DNA from 3 places in the Fluviibacter sp. genome. Region 3 is predicted to be linked to each of the others. Evidence: predicted binding sites of a transcription regulator. Region 3 holds the regulator's gene; each other region holds the start of a gene.
What was found. Region 3 encodes sigma-54, which starts transcription at its own class of promoters, with help from an activator protein. Its sites were predicted from a motif close to TGGCACGCTTNCTGCTNA; they were not measured.
Positions count from the first base shown of each region.

Region 1: the regulator sigma-54 is predicted to act here: its motif matches at 2,619-2,636, upstream of AC3GOJ_RS09550 (P-II family nitrogen regulator).
Region 2: the regulator sigma-54 is predicted to act here: its motif matches at 2,519-2,536, upstream of AC3GOJ_RS00185 (CmpA/NrtA family ABC transporter substrate-binding protein).

Region 1 is NZ_JBIJFP010000026.1:56-4,751, reverse strand. It holds gene AC3GOJ_RS09570 (lysophospholipid acyltransferase family protein) at 1-440, opposite strand, end outside; gene AC3GOJ_RS09565 (chorismate--pyruvate lyase family protein) at 536-1,102, opposite strand; gene AC3GOJ_RS09560 (DUF192 domain-containing protein) at 1,112-1,567, opposite strand; gene AC3GOJ_RS09555 (pseudouridine synthase) at 1,567-2,178, opposite strand; gene AC3GOJ_RS09550 (P-II family nitrogen regulator) at 2,250-2,588, opposite strand; gene AC3GOJ_RS09545 (YncE family protein) at 2,742-3,755, opposite strand; gene AC3GOJ_RS09540 (hypothetical protein) at 4,035-4,637, shown strand.
Region 2 is NZ_JBIJFP010000001.1:45,220-49,915, reverse strand. It holds gene AC3GOJ_RS00200 (APC family permease) at 1-805, shown strand, start outside; gene AC3GOJ_RS00195 (M48 family metalloprotease) at 802-1,635, opposite strand; gene mobA (molybdenum cofactor guanylyltransferase) at 1,797-2,396, shown strand; gene AC3GOJ_RS00185 (CmpA/NrtA family ABC transporter substrate-binding protein) at 2,675-3,940, shown strand; gene ntrB (nitrate ABC transporter permease) at 3,940-4,696, shown strand, end outside.
Region 3 is NZ_JBIJFP010000001.1:235,681-240,376, reverse strand. It holds gene hprK (HPr(Ser) kinase/phosphatase) at 1-243, opposite strand, end outside; gene AC3GOJ_RS01145 (PTS sugar transporter subunit IIA) at 258-713, opposite strand; gene hpf (ribosome hibernation-promoting factor, HPF/YfiA family) at 762-1,082, opposite strand; gene AC3GOJ_RS01135 (RNA polymerase factor sigma-54) at 1,093-2,613, opposite strand; gene lptB (LPS export ABC transporter ATP-binding protein) at 2,652-3,389, opposite strand; gene AC3GOJ_RS01125 (regulatory protein RecX) at 3,425-3,976, opposite strand; gene recA (recombinase RecA) at 3,997-4,696, opposite strand, start outside.

The DNA of each region.
Region 1 (4,696 bases), on a different contig from region 3:
CGCAGCCATCGAATACGTGGCGGGCGAAACAGCACCGTTGACGGATGACGCGAGCTATAGACGGGCCCCAATAGCTCGAAGCAACCCATATGCGGCGATAGCAGAATCACGCCCTTACCTCTCGCCAAGGCTTCCTCAAACAGGTGCCAATCTGCCGGTGCGACGGTCTTATTCAAAGCCTGATCGTTACGACGAACCCACCAATAGGGCATTTCAAGAAACATCTGGCCAACCGCCAACATGGCACCACGCAGCATATGCGGGGTTGCATCAGGAAAAGCACTTTTAAAATTTTCGGCAGACAGCGATTTGAAGGACCCACTAACTCGCCAGGCAATCCACCCGCCACCCTGGCCGATCACCTGCAAAACAGACAGGGGCAAATACGCCAAACTCTTAAAAATCAGGGTCACCACACAGGGCAATACACGTTGTGTCATACGCACGCCTAGAAAAGCTACAAAGACGTGCGTTCAACAAGACCTTCCACGCGCCACAAGTTTCAAACATTAACACACGGGAACGCCCCAGGTTGTCAGCGCATACAAAAAACCTCTGTCACTTGCACCGACTGCCTAGGGTAACGCGATTGACTATATACCGCCCGCCTTGCCCATAGCCTGCTGCTGCCGTCCCCTTGCAACTGTGAAGATGCCAGCCCAAACAGCGGATGACGTTTATCCAAAAAAGCCCATTCACGTTCTCGCCGGACGAAACCGCGATGCGTAAAGAGCAGCGACCCGAGTGCCTGACGGCCAAGTTTATGGAACATCACCGATAGCGGTCCGCGCGGGACAGCAGGCAAAATCGAGTGTGCAACGACCAAGGGCAACCCATCCCCAGACGACAGGACGACCGCCCGAACAATGGCCAGCGGGAAGCGGCCAGACCCTTCATCATTATAGGGCTGCCCCAGGGCTTGACTCAGCACACGCACATCGACCTGACCATAATGACGTTGCAGACGGCGTGTCAGCGAGTGGGGTTCCATCAACCAGGGGCGCAGACATGCCGGCGGTTTAAGGGCGTTGCCTAGCGGATGCCAGTGACTGCAACGCGCCCGGCCCTGCATCCGTCTGCTGTGCGTTCGACTTTCCCGCATTTGCCGGTCTCAGTATTTGCCCTGAGGCGCACGCTCCAGACCAATGATCTGGGAGCCTGCGGTAACGCCATGACGCGTAAACCAGCCGCGATTGACCTCCAGGGCATAGGTGGCATTACGCTCGGTGCAATGGTTCGTTTCGGTCTGGGGCACCATATCGGCGATATTGATGACCTTGCCCTGGGCATCGATAAAAGCCACGGACAACGGGATTTTTGTGTTTTTCATCCACATGCAGAAATACGCCGGGGCCGGATAGGCAAATAGCATGCCCTGATTGGCCGGCATGGCAGTGCGATGCATCAGTCCCTGCGCCCGTTGCGACTGATCACTGGCGACTTGCACTTCGAGGGCACCAGAACCCAAAGACAGCGGGATTACTGGCAAATTTTGTGCCGACTGCGCTGTCGTCACCAGGCAAGCCGCACTGACGAGTAGCGCAAGGATCGAACGGACAAGGCGCATTACAAACTCCTGTTCAAGGCATCCACTGAAATCGGCATCGCCTGCCCCAGAGCCAGAGGCAACCCTTCATTCAATGTCAGTAAATCGATACCACCGACCGAAACGCGGACCAGGCGCAGAACGGGGAAACCAACCGCGGCACACATCCGTTTGACCTGACGGTTACGTCCTTCGGTCAGCGTGACCGCGATCCAGGTGGTGGGGATAGCCTTACGGAAACGGATGGGCGGATGACGGGGCCACAGACTCTGTGCCTCAACATCCACCGGCAGTAATTCAACCTGGCAGGCGCGTGTTGGGCCGTCATTAAGCACCGGGCCGGCCCGTAAATGATCCAGCGCCGCCGTATCGGGCATGCCTTCTACCTGCGCCCAGTAACACTTGGGTAACTTGTGACGCGGCTCGGCAATACGGGCCTGTAACGCCCCGTTATCCGTCAGCAACAACAGTCCTTCACTGTCGGCATCCAGCCGACCTGCCACACGGAACTCTGGCAGTGACAGGAAATCAGACAGCCCCTGCCAGCGCCCTTCCGGCGTGAACTGGGAGACCACCCCATACGGTTTGTTGAATGCCACCAGCGCCAAAGCAGTTCCGTTCTGCATTTTCATCAATAAAAAGCCCTGCAGTCAAAACACCGCAGGGCTCTGATCACTATGCTGAGTCAGCTCAGCTCGGGCAGTTAAATGGCTGCGTCGTCGATCTCGCCAGTGCGGATGCGCACCACCTGATCAACCGGCAGGACAAAAATCTTGCCATCACCGATCTTACCGGTACGCGCCGATTTGATGATCGACTCCAGCACGGCTTCAACACGATCATCCTGCACGACCACTTCGAGGCGCACCTTAGGCAGAAAATCAACCACGTATTCGGCACCACGATACAGCTCGGTATGGCCCTTCTGACGTCCAAAACCCCGAACCTCCGTTACGGTCAACCCGGTAACGCCGATTTCCGACAGGCCTTCACGGACTTCGTCCAGTTTAAAGGGCTTGATGATGGCAACGATCTGCTTCATGAGAACTCCATGCGGTCAAAACAAATTCTAATAGCCAATAGCTTACCACTCAAAGCGGTTGACTGGACTGCTCAAATCATTGAACAACCTGCTGCTATAACAGAACCTGCGCATTGGAACATGCGTGCATCTCATAACGGAGCCAGTTGGAGGCTATTGTGGCGGCTTGATCATACCGACGATCCGATTTGCTGATAGGTCAACTTTCGCAACACTCAAGTCCGCATTCAGTACATAAGCATAATGGCCGTCGCGTGTGAAGACAATCGCTTGACGAGGTTCGTTGAAACCGCTGATTGTTGCGATCACCTTCAAACTAGGGACATCAATCACTGAGACAGTGTTGTCAGCCAGGTTTCCTGAATAGACAAATTTTCCATCTGGCGTCAATGCTGCGCCGTACGGATCTTTACCTACGCTAATTGTTGTAATGATGTGGCGTTTTTCAACATCAACGACTGCAATGCTATCGGAACCGCTATTGGCTGCGAACATCGTTCTTCCATCGTCGCTAATGGATATCGCACGAATTTTGTTGAAGCCAGTGATTTCCCCCACAATTCTGTTTGATTCGGTATCGACAATCGTGACTTTGTCGCCGAGAAAATTCGTTACGTAGAGTGTTTTGCCATCAGGGCTTAGCCGTATACCTTGTCGAGGCTGAGCAAATCCGCCGATGACTGCGCGTGCCTGTTCAGAGGACGTATCAAATACTGTGACAGAACTCGTTGCTTGGTTGTTTGCATAAAGTGTATCGCCACGCTTGCTCATTACGGTTCCAAACACACCGGGCCCAGCCGCCAAGCGAGATAGTATCTTTAGAGTGACTGTGTCGACTTTCTCGATCACACCTTGAGTGCTATCAGAAACAAAAAACGATTCCCCATCAGGAGCGAATACGATGTTTCTGGGTGTCACGAAGTGCGAAATGACGCCCCTGACAAGATTTGATTTGAGGTCATACACAATGACCTCTGGTCGCTCACTATAAGAAACAACTGCTGTGCTTTCGTCTGGACTTAGCGCCAAAGAATTGTTGCGTATATTTCCGTCAAAGGTGATGCGAGTTGGTTTTGTCGCTACGGTTTGCGCGAAAGGCATTTCAATTCCGGTCGCAAACAGCGCATAAAGCAAGGCTGCTAATGCAAACCTTTTTTTTAATCTCATATCATGGTTCTCCAGTTAGAATTTTTACCATTCAGTAGGAATTAACCCAGAAATTTAATTTCCAGAACCGAGCTCAATGTTAAAACGAGTCAATGGTGCTTTCCAGCCCTGAATCGGCAATGTTCATTTTTTACTGATGTTGCTTAGTGCCAGATAGAAGACCCGTTAGCAGATTAACCAGTGCAACTTTCGGTGGGTGATTACAAACAGTTATTGCCGTTAGAATGTGAACGGGTCTATTTGCTTATGATGATATGAGTCCTATCAAGAGATTTCACAATGTCTCAAAAATCGCTTTCAAAAATTCGCGTTCAGTTTACAGAGCCTAAACAACAACGCTCAAGGCAGGCTATTGATAACCTAATCGAAGCCGCTGAGAAACTTGTAAACACAGGAGATTCAAGTAACTTTAGCGCGCGCGAACTCGCAAAGGTTTCAGGCTACTCTCTGGGCGCTCTAGTTCAGCGTTTAGGTAAGGTTGAGAATGTCTTTCTGCATGCAATTGCTTATTCTCGAGAGCGACATTTGCAGGCTATTTGCACACAATTGAAAGCCTTTGCTGGCGAGATTGATGTAGGCAGCTTTTCCGAATATCTAGTAACAACATCTTTACATGCCATGCAAAATGTTGTGGGTCCAACTGTGATGCGCTACTACGAAAATCGCGCACTTGGGCGCGTCAGCACACTCGCAGATGTGCATTCCTATACTGATGAGACAGTACCCGTCCTAATGGAGCTGGTGGCTTTAGATAAAACGAATACTTTCCGAGACATGACACCTTTCGAGTACAAGTATGTAGCACGAAGTATTTTCCATGTCCTTGAGAGACCATTTATTGAGTCGGATCCTAATGCAGGTTCAGCCGAGAGGGTGTCCTGAATTTTGTGTAAACGGTCATTTGGCAGGAAACTGCCGTATTGACCGGAGGCACCATGAGC
Region 2 (4,696 bases), 190 kb from region 3:
CCCCGGGGCTTTTACGCCACAGCTCTTTGCGACAGGTGCCCTGACCGCAATCTTCTTCTTCTGGGGATGGGATGTCACCATGAATCTGAGTGAAGAATCAAAGAGTGGCCAAGGATCGCCGGGTGGCGCGGCCGGCGTTGGTGCCTTTTGGTCGGTACTGAATATGATCCTCTTCTTTACGATTATGATGGTTGTCGTTTTGATCGTTTTGACTGATCAGGAAATCGCCCAGGCGGATACCAATATCCTGCTGGCGGTGGCAACAAAGCTTTTTCCTGCGCCTTGGAATTATCTGGCGGTTTTTTGCACAATCGTCAGCACCGTTGGCACGATTGAAACTCAGATTCTCCAGTTCAGCCGCAGTCTGTTTGCGATGGCGCGTGACCGTATGCTGCACCCTGTGTATGCTCGGGTCCACGCAGAGTGGCAAACCCCGTGGGTGGCAACGCTGGTCATTTGGGGGCTGGGCATGGTGTTGCTCTTTACGTCATCGTATATGCCTTCTGTGAAAGCGATTCTGGAAAGCTCCATCCTGGCGATTGGATTTCAAATCTGCTTTTACATGAGCCTGGCCGGCTTTGCCTGTGCCTGGCACTACCGACATAAATTACAGTCAGGCATGCTCAATGCTCTTTCATATGTGCTCTGGCCCGCGCTTTCAGGCGCCTTTATGGTGTTTATCGCGCTCTACAGTATTCCGACATTCGACTTGCTGACGAATATTCTCGGGGCCGGTGGATTGCTGGTGGGCTTTATTCCCCTGCTGATGAATGAACGACGGTTTCGAAGGGTTCGGCGCGTTTAGCTGGCTGGGGCCTCTGTTTGAAGCGTGGCACTGCCATCGGTACTTGGTGTCACGGATGTCGGTGCCTTAGTGGTGGCCTCAGCTTTGTCCGGGTTGGCCGGTGGTGCCGGGCACACAATTTTGGGATTGGCGGCAACGTGGTCCTGCGCCATTTGGGCACGGCCGGAAATGCCTGGGTGGGACCCCATGAACTTGAGCGGGGAGCCTAGACCCGCATTGCTCTCATCGTATTGTTTGATCTTGATGTAACCGCAAGGCGTGTAGCCGGAGTCCAGGAGCCATTGCATGCCAATAGGATTTACTTTGTCCTCCTGCAGAGATATCTCTACTTGCTCTGCACCTGACATGGCCGCGCTGGCAGCGTAGCCGGCAATCGGAGTACCGACGACGGATAGTGCAGCACTAATCACCTGTCTGGCGACAAAAAAGCCGATTTCCCGGTTCTCAATGGCATCACCAGTGTCTTTGTCGGCAATATGGGCAAGGTCATGGGCCACAACGGCAGCGATGATGTCCGGATCACTGCCGAACTTATCCAGAAACTGCATACTGAAGGTGACGTACTCCTTGTTGTCATGACTCATCAACAGGTGCGAGTGGCTATCCGAATCCACAATCGCGTACTCAAAAGTCTGACCGCTGGTTTTCTCTAGGCGTTGGCGCACATCATGGAGCAGGCGCAGGGTTTCCTTGTTGACGACGATGTCTTCGCCGTTCTCGCCTTTGGCCTGTAACGCGGCCGCTTTCTGGTAGCTTTCTTCGATCTTTTGATCGTCCAGATAGGCCTTGTCGTGAATTTGCAGTTTGTTGAACTGCGTACAGGCACTCAAGACAACACAACTGCTGAGAAGGCATAAACCGCGATTTAATGGATTCATGGCAGTAGATCATGGGCAAGAAGGAAACGGCATAATATCTGGGTATTCAGAAGCACGCCAGAGCAGCGATTCGCTAACCATCTTAAAAATCAGCTTCATACAAAGGAACGAATTTGAATTTCCCTCGGATATACGGTGTCGTTTTGGCCGGTGGGCAATCCAGACGTATGGGTACGGATAAGGCCATGTTGAGGCTATGCGGTCAAAGCTTGCTGGCTCGAAGCGTGGCATTATTGGAGGCCTCTGGTTGTACGACCGTGGTTGTCAGTGGTCAACCCGATTTGTATCCGGAGTTTCTTTGTTTTGCGGATGCCTACCCCGACCTTGGCCCTGTGGGGGGGATTGTTTCCATTTTGAATGCCATGGTCGAGATACCGGGGGGGGCGGCGGTCGTTGTGATACCCGTCGATGTGCCGTGGTTGACACCGTCAATAATTCAAAAACTCCTGTTGATGGCTGGCGGCGATAGCGGGTGCATGATTGCCGATAATCCGTTGCCGCTGGTTTTGGTAAAAACCGAGGCCTTGGATGCCCGATGTGTTGATGCAGACGCAGCGCTATCGCAAGGGTTTGCTTGGTCGGTTAAGCAGTTTATCGAAACGCTGGAACTGCAGATCTGTGTGCCGGATGAGGCCATTGCACAGGCGCTATTTAATGTGAATACCCCGTCGGCCTGGCAGGCGGTGCAAGCAGAAATCGGCCCGAAGAGCTGATCCTGGCCATTGGCCGGTTTGCGGTGCGCGCTATGCACCGGTTTGTTGCTGCGGCGCACCAGGATGGTGAGCTCCTCCAATGTCAGAGCGCTGATGGTTTGATTTATAGACCATTTTTTGCTTGGCACGCTTGTTGCTTTGTTAACGATGAGCAAAGGCCAACGATGGTCTTTGCAGACAGACAACGACGTCTACCGGAGAAGCGAGGGCTTTTGACCGGTGGGCGTTTTTTTTTGCCGTTGCCGCGACTGAATTTTCAAACCATCCAGGGGATCATCATGACGAAAGACATCAATCTGTTCTCGAGAAGAGAAATGCTCGCCAAAACAGCCAAGGCGGTTGCCGGCGTCGGCGCGCTGACGCTGGCTGATCCGCTGCTCAAAGCCGGTGCCTGGGCGGCAGGTTCGGATGCGCCGGAAAAGAAAGAAGTCAAAGTGGGGTTCATTCCACTGACGGACTGTGCCTCGGTCGTCATGGCTTCGTATCTGGGGTTGGATAAAAAGTACGGCATCACGATTGTGCCGACCAAAGAAGCCTCATGGGCCGGGGTCCGCGATAAGTTGTCCAATGGGGAGCTCGATGCTGCTCATGTGCTCTATGGTCTGATCTACGGTGTACAGATGGGCATCGGCGGGTCGCAGAAAGATATGGCGGTTCTGATGAATCTTAATAACAACGGCCAAGCGATTACGCTTTCCAAGAAGCTGGCAGATGCCGGCGTGAAGGATGGTGCCACCCTCAAAGCACAGATGCTTAAGGAAAAGCGGGAGTACACGTTCGCCCAGACTTATCCGACAGGGACGCACGCCATGTGGCTGTATTACTGGATGGCTGCCAATAACATCAACCCGTTCAAGGACGCCAAGATCATCACTGTTCCGCCGCCACAGATGGTTGCCAATATGCGGGTTGGGAATATGGATGGCTACTGCGTGGGCGAGCCCTGGAATGCACGTGCGGTTATCGACAAAATTGGCTTTACCGCAGAAACCAGCCAGGGCATCTGGAAAGACCATCCTGAAAAGGTTTTGGGCACCACCTCGGATTTTGCGAACAAATATCCGAACACCTGTCGGGCGTTGATCTGCGCCATTCTGGAAGCATCCAAGTACATTGATGCATCAAATGCGAACAAGTACAAGACAGCCGAAGTGATTGCCGCTAAGTCATACGTGAATACGGATGTGGATGTGATTCTGGACCGTATGCTGGGTCGTTATTCCAATGGCCTGGGCAAGACCTGGGATGACAAAAATCCGATGCGCTTTTACGGCGATGGTATGGCCAATTACCCGTATCTCTCGGATGGTATGTGGTTCCTGACGCAGCACAAGCGTTGGGGCTTGCTCAAAGACCATCCGGATTACCTTGCTGTTGCCAAGAAGGTCAATCGGATAGAACTCTACAAGTCAGCGGCAACGGTAGTCGGTGCGCCCATTCCGAAATCAGATTTCCGGACATCGAAACTCATAGATGGTGTCGTGTGGGACGGAAAAAATCCAGCCGCCTACGCGGACGGCTTCAAAATCAAAGGAGGTGCCTGATGAGCGCACCGGAATTAACGGCTGACGTATCCAGTCAGCCAGATGAGCTGGCAGTACTGAGGGCCAGAGAGGCGCATCGCTTGGTGTTGCGCGCGAAAGTGCTGGCAGGGTTTGGCAGTCTGTTCCCCACGTTGCTCGGGCTATTGCTTTTCCTGGTGATCTGGCAGGGCATTCACCTCTTCATTGAAGCGATTCCTTCTCCGGCTTTCACGCTGAATGCGGCGATCAAACTGTTCTCTGATCCGTTCTATGTCAATGGCCCGAATGATCAGGGGATCGGTTGGAACCTTCTGTATTCACTTGGCCGCGTAGGTTTAGGCTTTGGTTTTGCCGCATTGGTTGGCATTCCGCTGGGCTTTGCGATCGGCTATTTCGCTTTTCTCAACAGAATGATGGCGCCCGTCATCAATCTGCTGCGGCCGGTATCGCCACTCGCGTGGCTACCTATCGGCTTGCTGCTATTCAAGGCCGCTAATCCGGCAGCCATCTGGGTGATTTCGATTTGCTCGATCTGGCCAATGATCATCAATACCGCCGTGGGAGTGAGCAAGATCCCGCAGGATTATCTGAACATTGCCCGCGTGCTCAATCTTTCGGGCTGGAACGTGTTCTCGAAAATCCTGTTTCCGGCAACCTTGCCGTACATGCTGACCGGGGTACGCTTGTCGATCGGCACGGCCTGGCTGGTGATTGTCGCTGCCGAAATGCTGACGGGGGGGACCGGTATCGGCTTCTGGCTGTGGGACGAATGGAACA
Region 3 (4,696 bases):
GAGATCTTCGTACACCGATTGGCGGCGTGTAGCGCGTGTACGCAGGGACCACTTCTGTTCTGCGATACCCACGACCTGGAGTCGTTCCGGGTGAATGATATTCAGGTGGCCAACGATATCGGAACCATAGGCATCCTTCTCCATCAGCCGGATGTTGCGGTTACAACCCACACTACCCACCCAGTTGAGCGCCAGGCTCTCTTTGTATTCTTCGTAGAGCTGTGCGACGCTGAGTTCTTTCATGGGGTATCGTTCAATCAGCTATTCTGTTGTGTGAAGAGGCGGAGTACAACCTCAGCCCCGGTACTGCTGCGCAGCTGTTCGCGGAAATCAGGATCGGAAAAACCCTGGGCCAGTTCGGACAGCAGCTGCAAATGTTCTTCGGTGCTCTGTTCCGGCACCAGCAGGAAAAAGATCAGATCGACCGGGCGATGATCGGGTGCATCGAACGGAATCGGTTTGCTCAGGCGGTAGAACATGCCGGTGACCTGGCGCAGACCTTTGACACGACCGTGCGGGATACCTACGCCCTGCCCTAGCCCCGTGGAGCCAAGTTGCTCACGCATGTGCAGACAGTCCAGGATGGCGGTGCTGTTCATACCGAGTCGCAGGCCGAGCGCGGCAGCGGCTTGTTCGAACAACGCTTCCTTGGTGGCAGGCTGCGCTGTCAGGACTATGGCGTCCGTGGTGAGTAGTTGGGCAATAGCGTTCATGGAATGAAACGCGGGCACCGAACCGGTGCCCGCTGTTCTTAGTGAGGGTTATTCGAGATGGCTGGCGACGCTGTGGCCGCGACCATGATCCTGAATCTTCTGTTTATATTTCTGAACCTGACGATCCAGCTTGTCGGTCAGATCATCCACCGCTGCATAAAGATTGGGATCAACGCTTTCGACAAAGATGTCTTTGCCGGGGACATGCAGGGTGACTTCGGCCTTCTGGTTCAGCTTCTCGACGCTCAATACAACGTGCATATCGATCACATGATCAAAATGGCGCGTGACCTTTTGCAACTTCTGGCTCACGTATTCGCGGATAGCGGGGCTGACTTCCAGATGATGACCACTGATTTGCAGATTCATACTGCCTCCTCTAAAGGGTCTTGCGCAAACTGGCGGTGGGGAGACCCATCGCCTCACGGTATTTTGCTATGGTCCGGCGTGCTACGACAATGCCTTCGGCACTAAATTGATCACAAATTTGTTGGTCAGACAGTGGTTTTTTCGGATTTTCTCCACCGATTAGCTGCTTGATTCGGGCTTTAATGGCCGTGGCAGAGGCCGCGCCGCCATCGTCGGTACCCACGTGGCTACCAAAAAAGTATTTAAATTCAAAGACTCCGCGCGGAGTGGCCATGAATTTCTGGGAGGTCACCCGGGAAATCGTCGATTCATGGAGGCCAAGCTGGTCGGCAATCTCACGCAGGACCAGCGGACGCATGGCCAGCTCACCTTTTTCAAAAAAAGCGGCCTGTTCGTCCACAATGGCCTGGGCCACCCGTTCAATGGTTTCAAAACGTTGCTGGATGTTCTTGATGAGCCAGCGCGCCTCCTGGAGTTGGCCGCTCAATCCACTGTGCCCGCCGCTAGCCTGACGCAGCAGGCCAGCATAGAGGCGGTTGATTTTCAGGCGGGGCAGCGCGTCAGGGTTGGTGATGGCGGACCAGCGCTCACCCCTAGCGTCATGCTTCTTGCGGACCAGCACATCAGGGATGATGTAGGGGCTCGCATCATCCAGAAAAGTGTTGCCGGGATGGGGGTTCAAACTGCGGATCAGCGTCTGGGCATCGCGCAGGGCATCAAGATCGGCCCCGGTTTTGCGGCGGATAAGTGTGAAGTCGCGTTGCGCCAAGGCGGGCAAGCACTCCGCGACCAGTTGACGTGCCAGATCAACGGCAGGATCGCTCAGACCTTTGAGCTGCAGCAGCAGGCATTCCGTCAGGTCGCGGCCGCCAACGCCGGGTGGGTCCAGCTCCTGTAGTTGGCTGAGTGCGTGTTCTAGCTCGGCCAGCGTCACCGATTCGTCCGGTGGTAAGGCTTCCAGAATTTCGTCCAGTGAACTGGTCAGGTAGCCCCGCTCATCCAGTGCTTCGATCAGCACGCGGACCAGTGCCTGTTCTCGCCAGGCCGTGCGCAGTAGCCCGGCTTGTGCCAGTAGATGTTCGCGCAGGGTCAGCGTGCTGCAGTTTCCGACTTCGTAGTCGCTGTCACCATCATCGCTGCCGCTGGCCGATGAATAGGCGTAGGGGCCTTCATCCATATCCATGGGGCTGGATTGCTCAAAGGCTTCGGCGGTGTCGGTCATGCCCTCGTTGGCAGGTTCGTGTGCTTCGCCAGTTGCATCCAGTGACTCGCGATGTTCATGAGCGGTGTCATGCCTAAAGTCGGTGACTTGCCCAGCATCATGGTCGCGAGTCTCATTCGCTGATGCATCGTTGACTGGGGTGTCACCCTCTTCGCCCTCGTCGCGTTCGAGCATCGGGTTCTCTGCCAGTGCCTGGGTGACTTCCTGCTGGAGTTCGACCGACGACAGTTGCAACAGCCGGATCGACTGTTGCAGTTGTGGCGTCATCGTCAGATGTTGCGTGGCCTTGAGTTGCAGGCTGGCCTTCATGGGGTGTTCCGGTCGCTGGGGGGCGTCAATAAAAGCGCTTAGAGGCGGAAGTGCTCGCCCAGGTAGACCTGGCGTACCGCTTCGTTTTCGATGATGTCTGCAGGGTGGCCTGAGGCCAGTACGGTGCCCTCGCTGATGATGTAGGCACGATCAGTAATACCCAGGGTTTCGCGCACATTGTGGTCGGTGATCAGTACGCCGATGCCACGCTCTTTGAGAAAGCGGATGATCTTCTGAATCTCCAGCACAGCAATCGGGTCTACCCCGGCGAAGGGTTCGTCGAGCAGAATGAAACGCGGTTGGGTGGCCAGCGCACGGGCGATTTCAACACGGCGACGTTCACCGCCGGAGAGCGCTGCGGCACGGCTGTGACGAATATGCTGGATGGCCAGCTCGTCGAGCAGCGTTTCCAGTCGGCTGTGCTCCTCGTCGGCACTTAGCTTCTGCAGCTGCAGGACGGCCAGAATGTTTTCTTCGACGGTGAGCTTGCGGAAGACCGAGGCTTCCTGTGGCAGGTAGGAGATCCCCATATGGGCACGCTGATGAATTGGTAAATGCACCAGCTCGTCATTGGCCAGAGTAATGTTGCCCCCATCCGCTGGCACCAGGCCGACCACCATGTAGAAACATGTTGTTTTACCCGCCCCGTTGGGGCCAAGCAAACCCACAACTTCACCGGCGCTCACATCAAACGACACGTCTTTGACGACGGTGCGTTTGCGGTACACCTTTCGGAGGTTACGGGCCGAAAGAATGGCGGGTTTGGCGTCGGTCATGGTGAAGTGATGAGAAGGGTTGGTTGGATGATGGATCAGGGGGTGTCGGTGAGTTCGTCGGTGTTGACGTTGCCTGCGCTGCGGATTACTTGCTGAATGGTGCGCATGGCAAAGCCGCGGCTGGCCAGATGACGGGTTTGCTTCATGCGCTCATTCATGTCGCGGGGTGCCTGGCCAAACTTTTTCAGCCATAGCGCCTGACAGCGGCTGAGCTCATCGGGTTGTTCCGATAGTACGGCAGCAATGGTATCGCGGTCGATACCTTTCTGTGCCAGTTCCTGCTGTAAGCGGGTGTTGCCGTAACGAGGTGCCCGCAACCGGATGCGCATTTCCGCGTAACGATCATCCGACAGCATTTTGCGCCGTTCCAGATCATCAAGCAGTACCTGTACATCGGATTCGGTCGGGGCTTCGTAGACGGCTTCGAGCACAGTTTCAAACACATCCCGTGTATTACCGGGGTGGCGTTTGGTCGGACGTGGTGCTGGTTTGCTGAGCAGTTTGGTGGCCAGTTCCTGACGTGAATAGTCGCGCCGCGCCAGAAGGCGCAGGGCGCGAGCTCTCAGGTCGTCAGCCGTGCTGGCCAATCTCGCGGTCTCCCCTCAGCTTAAGCGTCGTCCCCGGCAGTGGGTTTGGCACCTGCCTTGGTGATACCAGCCGCATCCATGATCTTAGCTTCGATTTCCTGGGCCAGCTCCGGGCGGGTCTTCAGGAATTCGCGGACGTTATCCTTGCCCTGACCGATCTTTTCGCCGTTGTAGGCGTACCAGGCACCGGCCTTATCAACGATCTTGTGTTCAACACCCAGCTCGATGATTTCGCCTTCACGCGAGATCCCCTCGCCGTACAGGATATCAAAGATGGCTTCGCGGAACGGGGGCGACACCTTGTTCTTGACGACCTTGACGCGGGTTTCCGAACCGACGACTTCGTCGCCACGCTTGATGGCACCGATGCGGCGGATATCCAGACGCACCGAGGCGTAGAACTTGAGCGCGTTACCGCCGGTGGTGGTTTCCGGGTTGCCGAACATCACGCCGATCTTCATACGGATCTGGTTAATGAAGATCACCAGCGTGTTGGTCTTCTTGATGCTGCCGGTCAGCTTACGCAGTGCCTGGCTCATCAGGCGGGCGTGCAGACCCATCATGGAGTCACCCATTTCACCTTCGATTTCCGCACGCGGCGTCAGTGCGGCGACCGAGTCGATGACGATGATATCCACGCCGCCTGAGCGAACGAGCATGTCGGCAATTTCCAGACCCTGTTCGCCGGTGTCCGGCTGAGAGATGATCAGATCAGGCACA